DNA from 3 places in the Pseudomonas sp. AC463 genome. Region 3 is predicted to be linked to each of the others. Evidence: riboswitches for the same ligand, from Rfam matches in the RefSeq annotation. Region 3 holds a riboswitch; each other region holds the start of a gene.
The links. Region 3 has a riboswitch for cobalamin ahead of AC0IYH_RS12230 (CbtB domain-containing protein). Riboswitches for the same ligand answer to the same signal wherever they lie in the genome.

Region 1 (5,787 bases), on a different contig from region 3:
CGGCGAACGTGTAGGCGCGCTGTCGATCGTCAGCGAATCCAAGGAAGAAAGCGCGCGCATCCTGTCCCAGGTCAAGCGCGTGATCCGCACCAACTACTCCAACCCGCCGACTCATGGCGCGGCGATCGTGGCTGCGGTACTGAACAACCCTGAGCTGCGCGCCCAGTGGGAAGCGGAACTCGCCGAAATGCGCCTGCGCATCCGTGGCATGCGCGAGCAGATGGTCGCCGAGCTGGCCAAGGCTGCACCGGGCAAGGACTTCAGCTTTGTCGGCCGCCAGCGTGGGATGTTCTCCTACTCCGGCCTGACCGTTGAACAAGTCACCCGTTTGCGCAGCGAGTTTGGCATCTACGCGCTGGATACCGGGCGTATCTGTGTCGCGGCGCTGAACCAGGCGAACATTGGCGCGGTGACGAAGGCGATTGTTCAGGTGCTGTAAGCCTTAACACGCTGCACGAAGGGGGAAGCCAAATGGCTTCCCCCTTTTTTATGGGCGACCGCTGAACCTGTGGCTCGCCACAACAAACTCGCTCGCCGCAGCACTTCGCGCCTAAACTGAACCTCGACTGCCCCTTTGCTGTGAGAGCCCTATGAGAAACGACGACCTGGACCTGCGCGCCGACCGCGACGAACTGCATGACTACACCCCGCGCACACCGCCCGCCAAACGCCAGAAAAGTTTGGTGCTGCAAGTCGCGCTCGGTGTATTCCTCGGCGGTTTGGCCCTGTGGCTGGTGCAGTTGGGTGCAACGGCACTGATGGCCAAGCTGGCCATGGGTACCCTGCAATTTGGCGGCTAACCCAGCGCCAACCCCTTCTCTTCCAACAATTTCACAAAACTGTTCAAACTCTGCGACACCGTGCCCCGGCGCCAGATCAGCCAGGTATTGAGGATGCGAAACGTATCGCTCAAAGGCCACACACTCACCGCCGCAAACCCCGGCATGTTTTCCAGCATGCTGCGCGGCATCAGCGCCAGGCCGGCACCGGCGCTGACGCAAGCGAGCATTCCGTGGTAACTCTCGATCTCGAAGATCTTGCCCGGCATCGCGCCATCCTGGGTGAACCAGCGCTCGAAGTGGTGGCGATACGAGCAGTTCGAGCGAAACGTATAGATGTTCTCGCCATTCACATCCTGCCCGCGGTTGATCGGCGCGTGGTGCAGCGGCGCGATTACCACCATTTCCTCTTCAAACACTGCCACGCCTTCCAGGGTCGAGTGCAACACCGGCCCATCGACAAACGCAGCCGTCAGGCGCCCCGACAGTACGCCTTCGATCATGGTGCCCGAGGGCCCGGTGCTCAGGTCCAATTCGACCTTGGCGTGCTTCTGGTTATACGCCGCCAGCAACCCTGGAATGCGCACCGCCGCCGTGCTCTCCAGCGAGCCGAGGGCAAACGCGCCCTGGGGCTCCTCCCCCGCCACCGTCGCGCGAGCCTCTTGCACCAGGTCGAGAATGCGCCGCGCATAGCCGAGGAAATTCCACCCGGCCGGCGACAGGCGCAGGCGACTTTTCTCGCGGATAAACAGCTCCACGCCCAGGTCCTGCTCCAGCTGCTTGATGCGCGTGGTCAGGTTCGACGGTACCCGATGAATCAGTTGTGCGGCGGCGCTGATGCTGCCTTGCTCGGCAACGGCCTTGAAGATTTCCAGCTGGACCAGATCCAAATCATTCTCCAATCGTGAATGTATTGCTTAATATTATTCAGTTTCCAGAAAACATCCAAGCCCGTAGGCTGAACCCAATCCACTCATTCAGCCGGACGGTGCCATGAACGCTATTTCTCACCAGACCCACGCCTTGTCGATCAACCCCGCCACGGGCGAAACGGTCGCCAGCTACCCCTATGAAACCACGGCGCAACTCGACGCCGCCCTCGACCGCGCCACGGGTGCGTTCCGCAGCTGGCGCCGCCAGCCGGTGAGCCAGCGCGCCGAACTGCTGCTGGCCCTGGCCGCCGCCCTGCGTGAGCAAGCCGAAGAGATGGCGCAGATGATCACCCTGGAAATGGGCAAACCCATCGCCCAGGCCCGCGCCGAAATCGAAAAATGCGCACTGCTCGCCGAGTGGTACGCCGCCCAAGGCCCGGCCATGCTCGCCCCGGAACCGACCCTGGTGGACAACGGCAGCGCGCAGATCGAATACCGCCCGCTGGGCCCGATCCTCGCCGTAATGCCGTGGAACTTCCCGGTGTGGCAAGTGCTGCGCGGCGCCGTGCCGACGATGCTCGCCGGCAACACTTACGTGCTCAAACACGCGCCGAACGTGATGGGCAGCGCCTACCTGATGAAAGCCGCGTTCCACAAAGCCGGTTTCGCTGACGGCCTGTTCGAAGTGATCAACGTGACCCAGGACGGTGTGTCCAAAGCCATCGCCGACCCACGCATCGCCGCCGTGACCCTCACCGGCAGCGTGCGCGCCGGCATCGCCATCGGCTCCCAGGCCGGTGCCGCGCTGAAAAAATGCGTGCTGGAACTGGGCGGCTCCGACCCGTTTATCGTGCTCAACGACGCCGACCTCGACGCCGCCGTGCAGGCCGCCGTGATCGGTCGCTTCCAGAACAGCGGCCAAGTCTGCGCCGCCGCCAAGCGCCTGATCATCGAAGCAGGTGTGGTGGAAGCATTTACCGCCAAATTCCTGGACGCCAGCCGCGCCCTGGTGATGGGCGACCCGACGTCGACCAGCACCTACGTCGGCCCGATGGCGCGTTTCGACCTGCGTGACGAGCTGCACGGCCAGGTCCAGGCCACCCTGGAGGAAGGCGCGACCCTGCTGCTGGGCGGCAATAAAGTCGAAGGCGCCGGCAACTACTACGCGCCGACCGTGTTGGCCAACGTCACCGACCAGATGACCTCGTTCAAACAGGAACTGTTCGGCCCCGTGGCCTCGATCATCACCGCCCGCGACGCCGACCACGCCGTGGCCCTGGCGAACGACAGCGAGTTCGGCCTCACCGCGAGCATCTTCACCACCGACGCGGCCAAGGCACGGGACATCGCCAACCAGCTGGAAACCGGCGGGATCTTCGTCAACGCGTTCAGCGTGTCCGACCCTCGGGTGGCGTTTGGCGGGGTGAAAAGGAGTGGGTTTGGGCGTGAGCTGTCGCACTTCGGCGTGCGGGAATTCTGCAATGCGCAGACGGTGTGGCTGGATCGTAAGTAACCCCAGCAACTAGCCTGGAATGAGCTTATGTGGGAGGGGGCAAGCCCCCTCCCACATTTGAATCTCGGTGTTTCTGGAAGTTATTGGGCGCTGATGTAGTTGAACTGCGCCTGGGTCTTCTCAACCGCCGCCTGCACTTTGTCTTTTTGCGCCTGCGTGCCCGAGTAGTAAATCTGCATCCCCTTCAAATCCAGCCCTTCGACGGCGTTGCCGATAACCGCCACGTCAACGCCGGTACTGGAGCCCATAATCAAGAAGAAGTTGTCACCCAGTTTTTTCGCATCCTGCAGCTCCTCCCGAAGAAGCGTGGCATTCGCGCCCCCTCCCACAGCAATCGCAAGGTTGTCGGCGATAAAGCCATGGCTGGGGATTTTCGTTGCGCGCAAACGCAGTTTGGCCGGCCCAGGTGGAAGTGACGCGACGTACGCAGTGGAGGCCTCGTCCAGGATCTGCTTTTCAGATTTACCGTGGGTAGCGCAACCGGCTAGCAGGGCGATAAAGGCGAGGGTGACTAAAGATTTCACTATGTATTCCTTGTGAGAAAGCTGTCCATGGGGCGTGCATCATAGGAGACCCACCCCGCCAGGGCTACCACTGTCGTCACGCCCCTCCCGTTCAACCCCGTGATCGACTACCATACCGCGCCGGTTCCCAAACGGGACTAATAGGGAATTCGAAACGCCGCACGCGGCGCCAATCGAAACTGCCCCCGCAACTGTAGGTGCTGAGCCTGCTCCATAACGCCACTGGGCCTTGCCCGGGAAGGCCGGAGCGTGGCGACGACGCATCAGTCAGGAGACCTGCCGGCCCAGCACGATAACCAACCGGCGGGGTGTCCGGGAAGGACGCCTTTACCCTGCCCGGTTGGCAGCGCTCATAGGTGTGTTTCCAAGCCGTACCGCCCCTGCTTCACCTACGGCTTTACGGAGATTGCCCCATGCTGCCACGCGTTACCGCCCTGCTCACCGGCCTGGGTTTCTGTGCCCTGGCCCACGCGGCACCGACTCATTACCCGCTGACCGTGGAAAACTGCGGCAGTAACGTAACCTTCCAGCAAGCCCCTGCGCGCAGCGTGACCATCGGCCAGGCCGCCACCGAGATGCTTTACGCCTTGGGCGTGGGCGACAAAGTGGTCGGCACCTCGCTGTGGTTCAACAACGTCTTGCCGCAATACAAGGCCCTGAATGACGGCATCGAACGCCTGGCCAATAACGAGCCGAGCTTCGAAGCCGTGATCGCCAAGCGCCCGCAACTGGTGGCCGCCGAGCTGGAATGGGTGGTCGGCCCGCAGGGCGTGGTGGGCACGCGCGAGCAATTCCACGAGTTGAAAATTCCCACCTACCTGCTGCCCTCCGACTGCGAAGGTAAGGACAACCTGGTGGGCGCCGACGGCACGCGGCTGGAACCGTTCCGCATCGAGACCATTTATAAAAGCATCAGCCAACTGGCGCAGATTTTCGACGTGCAGGACCGTGGCCAACAGCTGAACGACGAACTCAAGGCACGCCTGGCCAAGTCCGTCGCCACCGTGCAAAGCAAAGGCCTCAAGCAGGCGAGTGCGCTGGTGTGGTTCTCCAGTTCCGAGATGGCCAGCGACCCGTACGTGGCCGGCCACAAAGGTATTCCCGAATTCATGCTGCAAACCCTCGGCCTGACCAACGTGGTGCAGTCCGACGAAGAGTGGCCCGCCGTGGGCTGGGAAACCATCGCCAAAGCCAACCCGACCTTTTTGGTGATCGCGCGCATGGACCGCCGCCGCTACCCCGCCGACGACCATGAAAAGAAACTCGCCTTCCTGCGCAGCGACCCGGTGACCCGCAACATGGACGCGGTGAAAAACAACCGCATCATCATCCTCGACGCCCTGGCGCTGCAGGCCAGCATCCGCATGTTCGACGGCCTTGAACAACTGGCCACGGCCATCGACGGCTACGACCTGCCGAAATGATGCGCCCTCTTCTTGCCCTGGCCCTGCTGCTCACCGCCGTGCTTGCCGGCGTGGCCATCGGCGAAACGTCGATCTCGCCGCAGGTGGTGGTGCAGGTGCTCGCCAACAAACTGTGGGGCGCCGGCTACGTGCTCGACCCCATCGACGAAGGCGTAGTGTGGAATTACCGCCTGACCCGCGCCCTGGTCGCCGCCGCGTGTGGCGCTGGCTTGGCGACGTGCGGAGTAATTTTGCAGTCGTTGCTGCGCAACCCGTTGGCCGACCCCTACCTGCTGGGCATCAGCGCCGGCGCCTCGACCGGCGCGGTGTTGGTGGCGCTGATGGGCGTGGGTGGCGGTTTGATCTCGTTGTCGGCGGGCGCGTTTGTCGGCGCCATGGCGGCGTTTGCCCTGGTGATCCTGCTCGCGCGGGCCAGCGGTTCCGTGAGCGGCACCGGCCAGATCATCCTCGCGGGCATCGCCGGCTCGCAGCTGTTCAATGCACTCACCGCATTCCTGATCACCAAATCGGCCAGTTCCGAACAGGCACGCGGCATCATGTTCTGGCTGCTCGGCAACCTCAGCGGCGTGCGCTGGCCCTCGGTGTGGCTGGCGGTGCCGGTGGCGGTGGTGGGCTTGGCGGTGTGCCTGTGGCACCGGCGGGCGCTCGACGCGTTCACCTTCGGCAGCGACTCGG
Region 2 (5,787 bases), on a different contig from region 3:
GGCCAGGCTCAGCTGCGGGGTCACGTCCATGAAGGCTTCATCCACCACCAGCCAGCCGCCGCGCTGGGCCAGCCGCGTGTGCCAGTCGAGCAGGCGTTGCGGGCTCAGGCTCAGGCCGGTGGGGTTGTTGGGGTTGACCACCACCAGCACATCGAGGCTGTCGAGGAAGAAATCGACCTCCTGCTCCTGCACTTCGCGCACCACGTAACCGGCGCGACGCCAAGCTTCGGCGTGCTCGGCGTAGCACGGCGACAGCACGCCGACCTTGCCGGCCCGGCGCAGGCGCGGCAGCAACTGGATCGCCGCCTGGGAGCCGGGCACCGGCAACAGATGCGCAGCGCCGTAATACTCGCTGGCGGCCTGCTCCAGGCCGTCGTCGGTTTCGGGCAAGCGTGCCCAGGCCCGCAGCGGAATCTCGGGGATCGGCCACGGCCAGGGCGCGAGGCCGCTGGACAGGTCCAACCAATCCGCCTCGGCAATCCCGTACTGGAGCGCCGCCTTGCGCAACCGGCCACCGTGTTCAAGCATAGAATTGCGCCCCCGCACATAGGATCAGCAGCCACAACCATACGCCGCGCTGCACCAGTTGCCAGCCCCGGTCGATGGAATCGGCATCCGCCGCCGGGCCTTCGCCCAACTGAGGGCGTTGGTGCACTTCGCCGTGGTAAATCGCGGCACCGCCAAGCTCCACGCCCAGCGCGCCTGCACCGGCTGCCATCACCGGGCCGGCGTTGGGGCTGTCCCAGGTCGGGCCCTGGGTGCGCCAGCATTTGAGGGCGAGGCGAGTATTGCCCAAGACGACGTAGGTCAACGCCACCAGGCGTGCAGGAATGTAGTTCAGCACATCGTCGATTTTTGCTGCGGCCCAGCCGAAGCGTTCGAAGCGTTCGTTGCGATAACCCCACATGGCATCCAGGGTATTGCTCAGGCGGTAGAGCACCACGCCCGGCACGCCGGCGACCACAAACCAGAAAATCGCCGCGAACACCGCGTCGCTGCCGTTTTCCAGCACCGATTCGGTGGCGGCGCGGGCGACTTCGGTGCGGTCCAGCTCGCTGGTCTGGCGGCTGACCAGGTAGCTCACACGCTTGCGCGCCTCCTCCAGGTCATCGCTGCGCAACGCCTGGGCCACCGGAATCACGTGTTCGCCGAGGCTGCGCATGCCCAGCGCCAAGTACAACGCGATAATCTCCAGCACCCAGCCGATATACGGCGCCCACGACAACGCGGTAGCCAGCAGGGTCAGCGGCACCACGGCGATAAACCATGCAGTCACGCCGTGGCTGCGCCAGCCACGGCCACCGCTGTTGAAACGCTGCTCGATACGCCCGGCAAAATTACCGAACGCTACCAGCGGATGCCAGCGCCTGGGTTCGCCCAGCAGCGCATCCAGCGCCACCGCCGCGACACACAGCAAGGCCACACTCATTGACTCACTCCCCACACATTTTCATACAACATGTCACTCAGCGGCCGCGGTTCGGTCCAGCCTTCGAGCTGCAACATCGGTGCCGGATAGAACTCGGCGACGGGCCCCAGGCACAACACGGCCAGGGGTTTGGCGCCAGGCGGCAGGCCCAGCAGGTCGGCCAGAGCCTGGGGCTCGAACAGCGAGACCCAGCCCATGCCCAGCCCCTCGACGCGCGCCGCCAGCCACAGGTTCTGGATCGCGCAGGACAGCGAGGCCATGTCCATTTCCGGCAAGGTGCGGCGCCCGAAGATATGCCGCTCGCGATCATCCATCAGCGCCGCCACCAGCACTTCGGCGCAATCGTGGATGCCTTCGACCTTGAGCTTCATGAATTCGTCGGAGCGTTCGCCCAAGGCCTCGGCGGTGCGTACGCGCTCTTCTTCCACCAGTTGCTGAATCTGCCCACGCAGGTGGCGGTCGCTGATGCGGATGAAGCGCCACGGTTGCATCAGGCCCACGCTGGGGGCCTGGTGTGCGGCCTGGAGCAGGCGGTGCAGCAATTCGGGGGCGACCGTGCCGCCGCTGAAGTGGCGCATGTCGCGGCGTTCGGCGATGGCGCGGTAGACGGCCTGGCGGTCGGCCTCGGGGAAGGCGTTGTCGGTCATGGCCTCATCGAGGGCAAGCCCCCTCCCACATTTGGAACACGGTCAACTGTGGGAGGGGCGGTGCGACGATTCGACTTGCCCCCGATGGCGAACTCAGGGTTCGGCGCAAAAAGTGCGGCAACGGCAGCAGGGTTGGACGGAAAATAAAAGTGCACATAGGAAGCCGTCATGCGCCCCTGCCGATACACCGCTTCGGCGCCGCGCCCACCATTGGGGCTCAGGCCGCGAGCAATCGGCTCCCATTCCGTCGTGGTCAACGAATGGTGATAGGTATGCCCGCGCAACGTGCCCTCCGGCAGATCGACATTTTGCAGGGCCAGCGCCGCGAGTTTCTTTTGCATCACGGCGTCGCCCTGCAGCAGGCCGACCAGTTCGGCACGGGTGCCGTCGACGTCGGTGAGCGAATCGAGCAGGTAAAGCATGCCGCCACACTCGGCGAGCAAAGGCTTGCCGGCGGCGTGATGGGCACGGATGGCGTCGAGCATCGGGGTGTTTTCCGACAGCGCGACGTGGTGCAGTTCCGGGTAACCGCCGGGCAGATAGAGGCTGTCTGCGTCAGGCAATTCGCGATCATGGATCGGAGAAAAGAATTTCAGCTCGGCGCCCATCGCCCGCAGCAGGTCGAGGCTGGCGCCGTAGGTAAAGGCGAAGGCCTCGTCGCGGGCGACGGCAATACGCACCCCGGCCAGCAACGGTTCGGCGTCGATCACTTGCGGCGCGGCGAAGGTCACTGGTGGCGGCAAAGCGACTTCGCAACTACTGCCCAAGGCTTGGGCGGCGGCGTCCAGGCGCACGTCGAGATCATTCAGTTCGCTGGCCTGCACCAGGCCGAGGTGGCGGCTGGGCAGTTCAATCCCGGTTTCACGGGACAGCGCGCCGTACCAGCGCAGACCTTCGGTGAGACTGCCTTCGAGCAATTGCGCATGGCGCAGGGTGCCGACGCGATTGGCCAGCACGCCGGCGAATGGCAGGTCCGGCTGGTAACGCGCCAGGCCCAGGGCCAGAGCGCCGAAGGTCTGGGCCATAGCGGTGCCGTCGATCACGCCCAACACCGGCACGCCAAAGTGGCGCGCCAGGTCGGCGCTGGACGGCGTGCCGTCGAACAGGCCCATCACGCCTTCGATCAGGATCAGGTCGGCTTCCCCCGCCGCTTCCCACAACAGGCGACGACTTTCCTGCTCGCCCACCATCCACATGTCCAACTGATACACCGGCGCGCCGCTGGCACGCTCATGGATCATCGGGTCGAGGAAGTCCGGGCCGCACTTGAACACACGCACCTTGCGCCCCAGGTTGCGATGCAACCGGGCCAGCGCAGCGGTGACGGTGGTTTTGCCCTGGCCGGACGCCGGTGCGGCGATCAACACGGCCGGGCAATGACGGGGCTCGTTCAAAGTTCGACGCCCTTCTGTGCCTTGATACCGGCCTGGAAGGCGTGCTTGAGCATGCCCATTTCGGTGACGGTGTCGCCCATTTCGATCAACTCAGGCTTGGCGCCACGGCCGGTGACCACCACGTGCTGCATGGGTGGGCGGGCTTGCAGGTCGCTGAGCACCTGGTCGAGGTCGAGGTAGCCGTGCTTGAGGGCGATGTTCAGTTCATCCAGCACGACCAGGCCAATGGACGGGTCTTGCAGCAGCTCGCGGGACACCGCCCAGGCGGCTTCGGCGGCGGCGATGTCGCGCTGGCGGTCCTGGGTTTCCCAGGTGAACCCTTCGCCCATCACGTGGAAGCGCACTTGCTCGGGGAAGCGGCGGAAAAACAGCTCCTCACCGGTGCTGTTGCGGCCCTTGATGAACTGCACCACGCCGCACTGCATGCCGTGGCCCATGGCCCGGGCCAGCATGCCGAACGCCGAGCTGCTTTTGCCCTTGCCGTTGCCGGTGAGTACCAGCAGCAGGCCGCATTCATTCGGGGAGTTGGCGATGCGCTCGTCGATCACGGCTTTTTTGCGCAGCATGCGCGCCAGGTGGCGTTCGTCGCGGTCGGGGGTATCGGTCATGGCAGCTCTCCGTTGGGGCTGAACAAAAACGGCGGGCAGGAAAAAAACGTACAGACAGCCAAGCATCGCCCACCGTGATGCTGTTGAATGGTTCAGGCCGGTCTCCGGGCTCATGAGTGGCAAGCAGGCCGACGCTGCGCCTTCCCATATCGCGCGCGATACAGTGGCAGAAGGCAGCGTTTTTTCTCATTTACCGTTGCGGGGGCAGCGCCGGGATCGCGGCAGCATTGTGTACAAATGCGCTCACTCACCGGCTTCCCTGTTTCACTCGGTCGACCCGTGGGTCACAGAGCACCTGAAACAAGCGGCGAAGGTTAGTGGGTTGGGGGGCTAGCTGCAAGCGGCAAGCAGGCGTTGCGCCGTCTTGCCGCGTATAAATCAGCTTTCTAGGGATTACGCGCCAGGTTCGCTGGCAATACGCGCTTGGCGCTGAGGTAGGCATTCTGCCAATAGGCCTTGGATAAGGTGTCCAGCTTCACCGTACCGCCGGTTTGCGGCGCGTGCACAAAGCGGCCTTCGCCAACGTAGATACCCGCGTGGCTGACCTGGGAGCCGCCACCAGTGGCGAAGAACAGCAGGTCACCGGTTTGCAGGTTCTGCTCACTGACATCCTGGGCACGCATCACGATCAGTTCGCGGGTGGTGCGTGGCAGGGAGATGCCGGCGGCATCACGGTAGACGAACCCGATCAGGCCACTGCAATCAAAACCCGAATCCGGCGTGTTGCCGCCCCAACGGTAAGGCGTGCCGACCAGGCCCAGCGCACGGAAGAGCACGTCTTCGGCAGCAGGCGAGAAATTCTGGGTGGAATAGTTGAACACCGGCTTGGGCTTGACCGCTACGGGAGCGGGCGGCGGTGGGCGGCTTGCGCAGGCGCTGAGGAGCGCGGCGCAAACAATGAGAATCAAGCGGGCTGACGTCGACATGTGCAGAACAATCCTGGTCTGGATGCGGCTTTCGCTGCCGAACGCTGAAAACCAGAACGCGCAAGCAAAGCTCGCGCGAACGGATTACAACAATGTCCAGGGATTCTAGCGCTTACACGTCAAACTTCAAGTATCACTTTAAGTTTACTTGCTGGCGGTAACCGTCGTCGGGGCCATGGCGAGTGCGCGCTTGGCTTCGATGAAGGTTTTGCTCCAGTAGCTGTCGCCCAGGTTGTCGACTCGGACACCACCACTGCGACGGCTGCTGGAGTGGATAAACTGGTTATCGCCCAAGTAGATACCGGCATGGCTGACACGACCGCGGCCTGCAGTACTGAAGAAAAGCAGATCACCGGGCTTGAGGTTGTTGCGTGCGACCAACGGTGCTTTCACGTTGATCATTTCGCGGGTGGAGCGTGGCAGGTTCATGCCAGCTTCTTCACGAAACAGGTAGCCGATGAAACCGCTGCAGTCGAAACCGGCTTCGGAGGTACCGCCGAAACGGTAACGGGTACCGATCAGGGACATGCCGCGTTCGAGGATGCTGTCGGCCAGAACTGGAAGCTGGTAAGGCTTGTTGCTGGCGAAGCCAGCCAGTTCGTTCTCCGTAGCAACTTCTTCCTCATAGACAGTGGAAGACTGCGCTGCAACGAATTTAGCCTGGGATTGTTGTTGAGGCTTTTGCTGCTCAACCACCTGTTGAGGGTGGGAGGCACAACCAAACAACAGGGTAACGAGTGCGAGAGGCACGAGGGGTGCGAAGCGATTTAGCATGGGCACGAC
Region 3 (5,787 bases):
GCTCGGCGCTGTTAACTACCGATTCGGCCCGATGCCCCTCCAGTACCGCCGCCGGCACCAGCGAACCGGCATAGATGATCACCGGGCAACTGCGGATCAGCCGCTGGCCTTTGACGGTGATCAATTCCGGGTCGCCGGGGCCGGCGCCGATGAAGTAGACGGTCATGGACAATTCCTGTCGTAAAACGGGCGAGCATGAAGGTTGCTCATGTTCGGGAGGGGCGATTATCGAGGTTTTAGCCGGCGCAGGCCAATGCAAACGTGGCCTGGGGGTTTTTCTGGCGGGTGATCAGCAGGCGCGCTGGGGCATCGGCGAGGTGTTCGGCGAGGGCCAGGGCGGCGCTTTCGGCGACCCCGTAGCAGCCGGTATGGGTGAACGCCACGGCCGATTTGTGGCTCAAGCGGCTTTCATACGCGGCTAATTGCTCGGCGCTGAAACACTGCAAGGGCAGGTCCAGACGCTCGGCCAGTGCGAGCAGCCCCGGCTCAGCCTGTTTCAGATCAATGCTCGCCAGCGCGGTAATGCGCTGGCGCTCAATCCCGCCTTCGGCCAGGGCGCGGTCAAACAACGCCAGCAGGGTGTGAACCTCACAACCCCGCTGGCAGCCCAGGCCGGCCACCAGGGTCATGCCGAGTAGTGGTCGTCGCGGTTGCGGCGGAACAGCCAGGCGCTGATCAGGCCCAAGGCCAGCCAGAACGCCACATTGGTCAGTTGCGATGCAATTTTGAACTGCGCCTCCAGTGCTTCCGGCGCCAGCATCGAATGCACTTGCGGTTGTGGCGCGCCGATCACGTGAGGCACGGCCAGGATCGCCACGCCCAGCACTTTAAGCAGCCAGTTGCGACCAAACACCAGCAGCGCAATGCCGACGGCGGTAGACGCGGCGGTGCCGATCCACCAGATCTGGCGTTGTGCCAGGTCGGCAGCGGCGGTGCCCGGCAACTCCGGCGGCAGGCCCAGGGTCGGCGCCAGTACGAAGGTCGCGTAACCGGCCAGGCCCCAGAGCAGGCCCTGGGCCGTGCGAGTCGGCGTACGCAAGGTGTAGAGACCGGCCAGCATCAGGGCAAAACCAACCGCGACTACCAGATTGCCACCGGTGGTGGACAACACGCGCTGCCAGCCGTCTTCCGGCTCCCAGGCTTCGGCGTCATGGGTGTGAGCGGCAGCGCCGGCGGCATGTTCATGGGCCACTTCAGTGGCGGCCGGGGCTTTTTCAAAGGTTTCCGCCTGCAGAATCAGCGGTGCGACCCAGAAACTTTGCAGCAGGGTCAGTAACAGGGCAGCCAGCAGGCCGGTAAACCCTGCGGTTTGGGCAATACGCTTGATCATGTCGGCAGGTCTCAGTGGCACGGGAACGCGGCGCTGTGGCGGGTATCGTGGGCAGCGTTGTGCACTGCTTCGATATGCGAGAAGCCGGCGAAATACACCAGGCACGCGCCGAGGATCGACGCACCGATGGCGGCGGTCAGGCGTTGGCTCAGGGTGGCGGTGCTGCTGGCGGAGTGCGAAGTGCTGCTGATGATCGACATGGCGCGTCCCTTACGAGTGTCAGGGTGCACAGGCGCATGAAAACCCCGCGAGCCAGGCACGCAGGGTTCCGAACAGCGCCCGCCCACCGCGGGTTTGTTATCTGATTTTTTCGGGCCGGTCTCCGGGCTTGCGAGGGGCGACTTGTTAAACAGCCTTCCTCAGAAAAGCATCGCCTTCCCATGCAAATGCACAGTGGCCATGACGCTTCGCTCGCTTACCGTTGCGGGGGCAGCACCGGACTTACCATAGACCATGGCTCACCGGTTTCCCGTTTCACCCCGTGAGGGGCACCCGAAACAAGATGTGTAGGAGAGCATGGGCGGGCGACGGTAGTCAAATGCAGCGTGCCCCTGTAGCCTTGCACCCTCGAGGTTCTTCGGCCCAGGCCGAAGCTAAGAAGGGAACGCGGTTCAAGCCGCGGCTGCCCCCGCAACTGTGAAGGGTTCAACTGACTGCCACGCCACTGCCGACAAGGCGGGAAGGCGCAGCCAGCGCCGGTCGCAAGACCCGCACGCCCCAAGCCAGGAGACCTGCCTCGCAACCGATTTTCTACTTCAACCGGGCGGGGTGATCCGGTGACGAAATCCGCATCTGCGCGCCGCCGCAGGGCCTATCGTCCCGTATGCCCGCCCCAAAGGGCATCCGATGAAAACACTGGCCAAACTCCCCGTCACCATCGTTACCGGCTTCCTCGGTTCGGGCAAGACCACCTTGCTGCGCCATATGCTCGACAACGCCCAGGGCCGTCGCATTGCCGTGATCGTCAACGAGTTCGGCGAGCTGGGCATCGACGGTGAAATCCTCAAGCAGTGCTCCATCGGTTGCACCGAGGAAGAGGCCAATGGCCGCGTGTACGAGTTGGCCAATGGCTGCCTGTGCTGCACCGTGCAGGAAGAGTTCTTCCCGGTGATGCGCGAACTGGTTGCCCGCCGTGGCGACCTTGACCATATCCTTATCGAAACCTCCGGCCTGGCCCTGCCAAAACCGTTGGTGCAAGCCTTCCAGTGGCCGGAAATCCGCAGCGCCTGCACGGTTGACGCGGTGATCACCGTGGTCGACAGCCCGGCCGTGGCCGCCGGCACCTTTGCCGCCTTCCCCGACCAGGTCGACGCCATGCGCAAACTCGACCCGAACCTGGACCACGAGTCGCCGCTGCACGAACTGTTCGCCGACCAACTGGCCAGCGCCGACCTGGTGATCCTGAACAAATCCGACCTGATCAGCCCGGAAGACCTGGCCCGTGTGCGCCTGGAAGTCGCCGAAGAGCTGCCGCCAGCGGTGAAGATCATCGAAGCCAGCAGCGGTCGCCTGCCGCTGGACGTGCTGATCGGCCTGGGCGCCGGCTCCGAGGAACACATCGACGGGCGCCACAGCCATCATGATCATCACCACGAAGGTGAAGACGACCACGATCACGACGCCTTCGACTCCATCTCCATCGATCTGCCCCAAGCCGACGAAGCCCTGCTGCTCGACGCCCTGACCCAACTGGTGGTGCAACACGGCATTCTGCGTGTCAAAGGTTTCGCCGCCATCCCGAACAAGCCGATGCGCCTGCTGATCCAGGGCGTGGGCACGCGCTTCGACAAGCACTTCGACCGTGCCTGGGGCGCCGACGAAGCGCGCATCACCCGCCTGGTGCTGATCGGCCAGGAGCTGGACGCAGCCGGCCTCGAAGCGCAATTGCGCGCAGCCCTCAGCGTTTAACCCATGCACCTGCTCAGGACTCAGCCCGGTGGTTTCGTCTCGGACGACAATATTGCCGACCTTGGACAAACCCCCGCCGAGCTGGTGATCCTGTGCAGCGGCGACTCCAGCCTGGCGCTGCTGGCGGAAGCAGCCCGGCAGTTGCCCGACGACTTCCCGAGTTTTCGCCTGGCCAACCCTATGCAGGTGCAGAACCACGCCTCGGTCGACCTGTACGTCGATGAAGTGCTGCGCCACGCCAAGGTCATCCTGATCTCGCTGCATGGCGGCATCGGTTATTGGCGTTACGGTATCGAGCGCCTGGTGGAGTTGGCCGAGCGTGGCGTGCAACTGATCCTGGTGCCGGGGGATGATCGCCCCGATCCGGAGCTGAGCGGCCTGAGCACCGTCGGCGTCGAGGCGCGTGACCGTCTGTGGCACTTCCTGCGCCAGGGCGGCTTAAGCAATGCGCTGGATTTCTATCGCTGCCTCGCAAGCAGCCATCTGGGCCGCGACTACGCTTGGGCCGAGCCGCAGACCCTGCCGCGCACCGCGATCTATCACCCGCATAAAGCCAACGCGCGCCTGAACGACTGGCAGGCGGATTGGCACGCCGACTGGCCGGTGGCGGCGGTGTTGTTCTACCGCTCGCACTTGCAGGCGGCCAACACCGGCTTTATCGACGTGTTCTGCCAGCGCTTGCAGGCGGCGGGTCTTAACCCGTTGCCGATGGCGGTGGCCAGTTTGAAAGAGCCCGGCTGCCTGACGGTGGTCGAGGACCTGCTGGATGAAGTCGGCGCGGCGGTGATTCTGAACACCACCGGGTTTGCCCAATCGAGCCCCGAAGCGCCGCACTTGCGGCCGTTTCGGCGCAATATCCCGGTAATCCAGGCGATCTGCGCCCAGGACAACCAGCCTGGCTGGGAGGCCAGCGAGCAGGGCCTTGGCCCGCGCGACCTGGCGATGCACATTGCCTTGCCGGAGCTGGACGGGCGCATTATCAGCCGGCCGATCAGCTTCAAGGACCTGGCCTGGCGCAGCGAGCGCAGCCAGTCGGACGTGGTGTGCTACCGCGCCGCGCCGGAGCGCATGGATTTTGTCGCCGAACTGGCGCGACGCTGGGTCGAGCTGGCGCGGGTGCCGAATGCGGATAAACGCATCGCGCTGATCCTCGCCAACTACCCGACCCGCGACGGCCGCATCGGCAACGGCGTGGGCCTGGATACGCCGGCGGCCGCGCTGAATATCCTGCGTGCGCTGCAGGCCGAAGGTTACCCGCTGCCGGACGCACTGCCCGACAGCGGCACTGCATTGATCCACGACCTGCTCGGCGGCGTGACCAACGACCTCGACAGCCTCGACCTGCGCCCTTGCCATCAAAGCATGACGCTGGACGACTACCAGACGCTGTTCCAGCGCCTGCCGCCGGCCAACCAACAGGCCGTGCTGGCGCGCTGGGGCACACCGCATAACGACCCGATGTTTCGCGACGGCCGCCTGATGATCGCCGGCCTGCGCCTGGGCCTGACCTTTGTCGGCATCCAGCCGGCGCGCGGTTATCAGGTGGACCACAGCGCGGTGTACCACGACCCGGACCTGGTGCCGCCCCACGGCTACCTGGCGTTCTACTTCTGGTTGCGCCACACCTACGGCGCCCATGGCGTGATCCATGTCGGCAAGCACGGCAACCTCGAGTGGCTGCCGGGCAAGGGCGTGGGCCTGTCGGAAAACTGCTGGCCGGATGCGCTGCTCGGGCCGCTGCCGAATATCTACCCGTTCATCGTCAACGACCCGGGCGAGGGCGCCCAGGCCAAGCGCCGTACCCAGGCGGTGATTATCGATCACTTGATGCCGCCACTGACCCGTGCCGAAACCTACGGCCCGCTGCGTAACCTGGAGCTGTTGGCGGACGAGTATTACGAAGCCCAATTGCTCGACCCACGCCGCGCCCTGGAGCTGCAGAAAGACATCCTCAAGCTGGTGCGCGAAACTCGCATCGACCAGGAGCTGGAGCTGGACAACGACGCCGATGCCGCCGTGTGGCTGCCGCGCCTCGACACCTACCTGTGTGATTTGAAGGAATCGCAGATCCGCGACGGCCTGCATATTTTCGGCGAATCCCCCGAGGGCCGTCTGCGTATCGACACCTTGCTGGCCTTGCTGCGCATCCCGCGTGGCGACGGGCGTGGCCCGCAATCGAGCCTGCTGCGGGTATTGGCCAAGGCGTTTGAGCTGGGGTTTGATCCGCTCGATTGCGCCCTCGCCGAACCCTGGACCGGGCGTCGCCCCGCCGTGTTGCAACAGATTGACGCGCAGCTGTGGCGCACCGCCGGCGATACCCGCGAACGCCTGGAGTTGTATGCCGCGCGCTTGATCGAGCAGGCATTGGAAGGCCCGGTGGAACAGTTGGAAGAACCTGGCTGGGAAGATGTGAAAGCGGTGATCGAAAGCCTGCGCATCGTCGTGGCGCCACGCCTGGATGCCTGCGGCCCGGCGGAAATGCGTGGTTTGCTCGATGCCTTGAGCGGTCGTTTCGTGCCGGCGGGGCCGAGCGGCGCGCCGAGTCGTGG

Region 1: linked by a shared signal. The riboswitch ahead of AC0IYH_RS22780 (ABC transporter substrate-binding protein) and the one ahead of AC0IYH_RS12230 (CbtB domain-containing protein) in region 3 are both predicted to bind cobalamin.
Region 2: linked by a shared signal. The riboswitch ahead of cobO (cob(I)yrinic acid a,c-diamide adenosyltransferase) and the one ahead of AC0IYH_RS12230 (CbtB domain-containing protein) in region 3 are both predicted to bind cobalamin.

Annotation. Positions count from the first base shown of each region.
Region 1 is NZ_CEEDDZ010000020.1:5,176-10,962, forward strand. It holds gene AC0IYH_RS22755 (amino acid aminotransferase) at 1-439, shown strand, start outside; gene AC0IYH_RS22760 (hypothetical protein) at 591-800, shown strand; gene ptrR (putrescine utilization regulator PtrR) at 797-1,669, opposite strand; gene AC0IYH_RS22770 (aldehyde dehydrogenase family protein) at 1,773-3,164, shown strand; gene AC0IYH_RS22775 (hypothetical protein) at 3,245-3,688, opposite strand; cobalamin riboswitch at 3,793-3,986, shown strand; gene AC0IYH_RS22780 (ABC transporter substrate-binding protein) at 4,102-5,112, shown strand; gene AC0IYH_RS22785 (FecCD family ABC transporter permease) at 5,109-5,787, shown strand, end outside.
Region 2 is NZ_CEEDDZ010000002.1:334,081-339,867, reverse strand. It holds gene cobD (threonine-phosphate decarboxylase CobD) at 1-528, opposite strand, end outside; gene cbiB (adenosylcobinamide-phosphate synthase CbiB) at 521-1,429, opposite strand; gene bluB (5,6-dimethylbenzimidazole synthase) at 1,426-2,076, opposite strand; gene AC0IYH_RS03740 (cobyrinate a,c-diamide synthase) at 2,073-3,470, opposite strand; gene cobO (cob(I)yrinic acid a,c-diamide adenosyltransferase) at 3,467-4,078, opposite strand; cobalamin riboswitch at 4,157-4,392, opposite strand; gene AC0IYH_RS03730 (C40 family peptidase) at 4,465-5,004, opposite strand; gene AC0IYH_RS03725 (NlpC/P60 family protein) at 5,149-5,778, opposite strand.
Region 3 is NZ_CEEDDZ010000008.1:111,113-116,899, forward strand. It holds gene cobM (precorrin-4 C(11)-methyltransferase) at 1-166, opposite strand, end outside; gene AC0IYH_RS12220 (cobalamin biosynthesis protein) at 237-629, opposite strand; gene AC0IYH_RS12225 (CbtA family protein) at 626-1,330, opposite strand; gene AC0IYH_RS12230 (CbtB domain-containing protein) at 1,342-1,530, opposite strand; cobalamin riboswitch at 1,627-1,841, opposite strand; cobalamin riboswitch at 1,884-2,083, shown strand; gene cobW (cobalamin biosynthesis protein CobW) at 2,177-3,238, shown strand; gene cobN (cobaltochelatase subunit CobN) at 3,242-5,787, shown strand, end outside.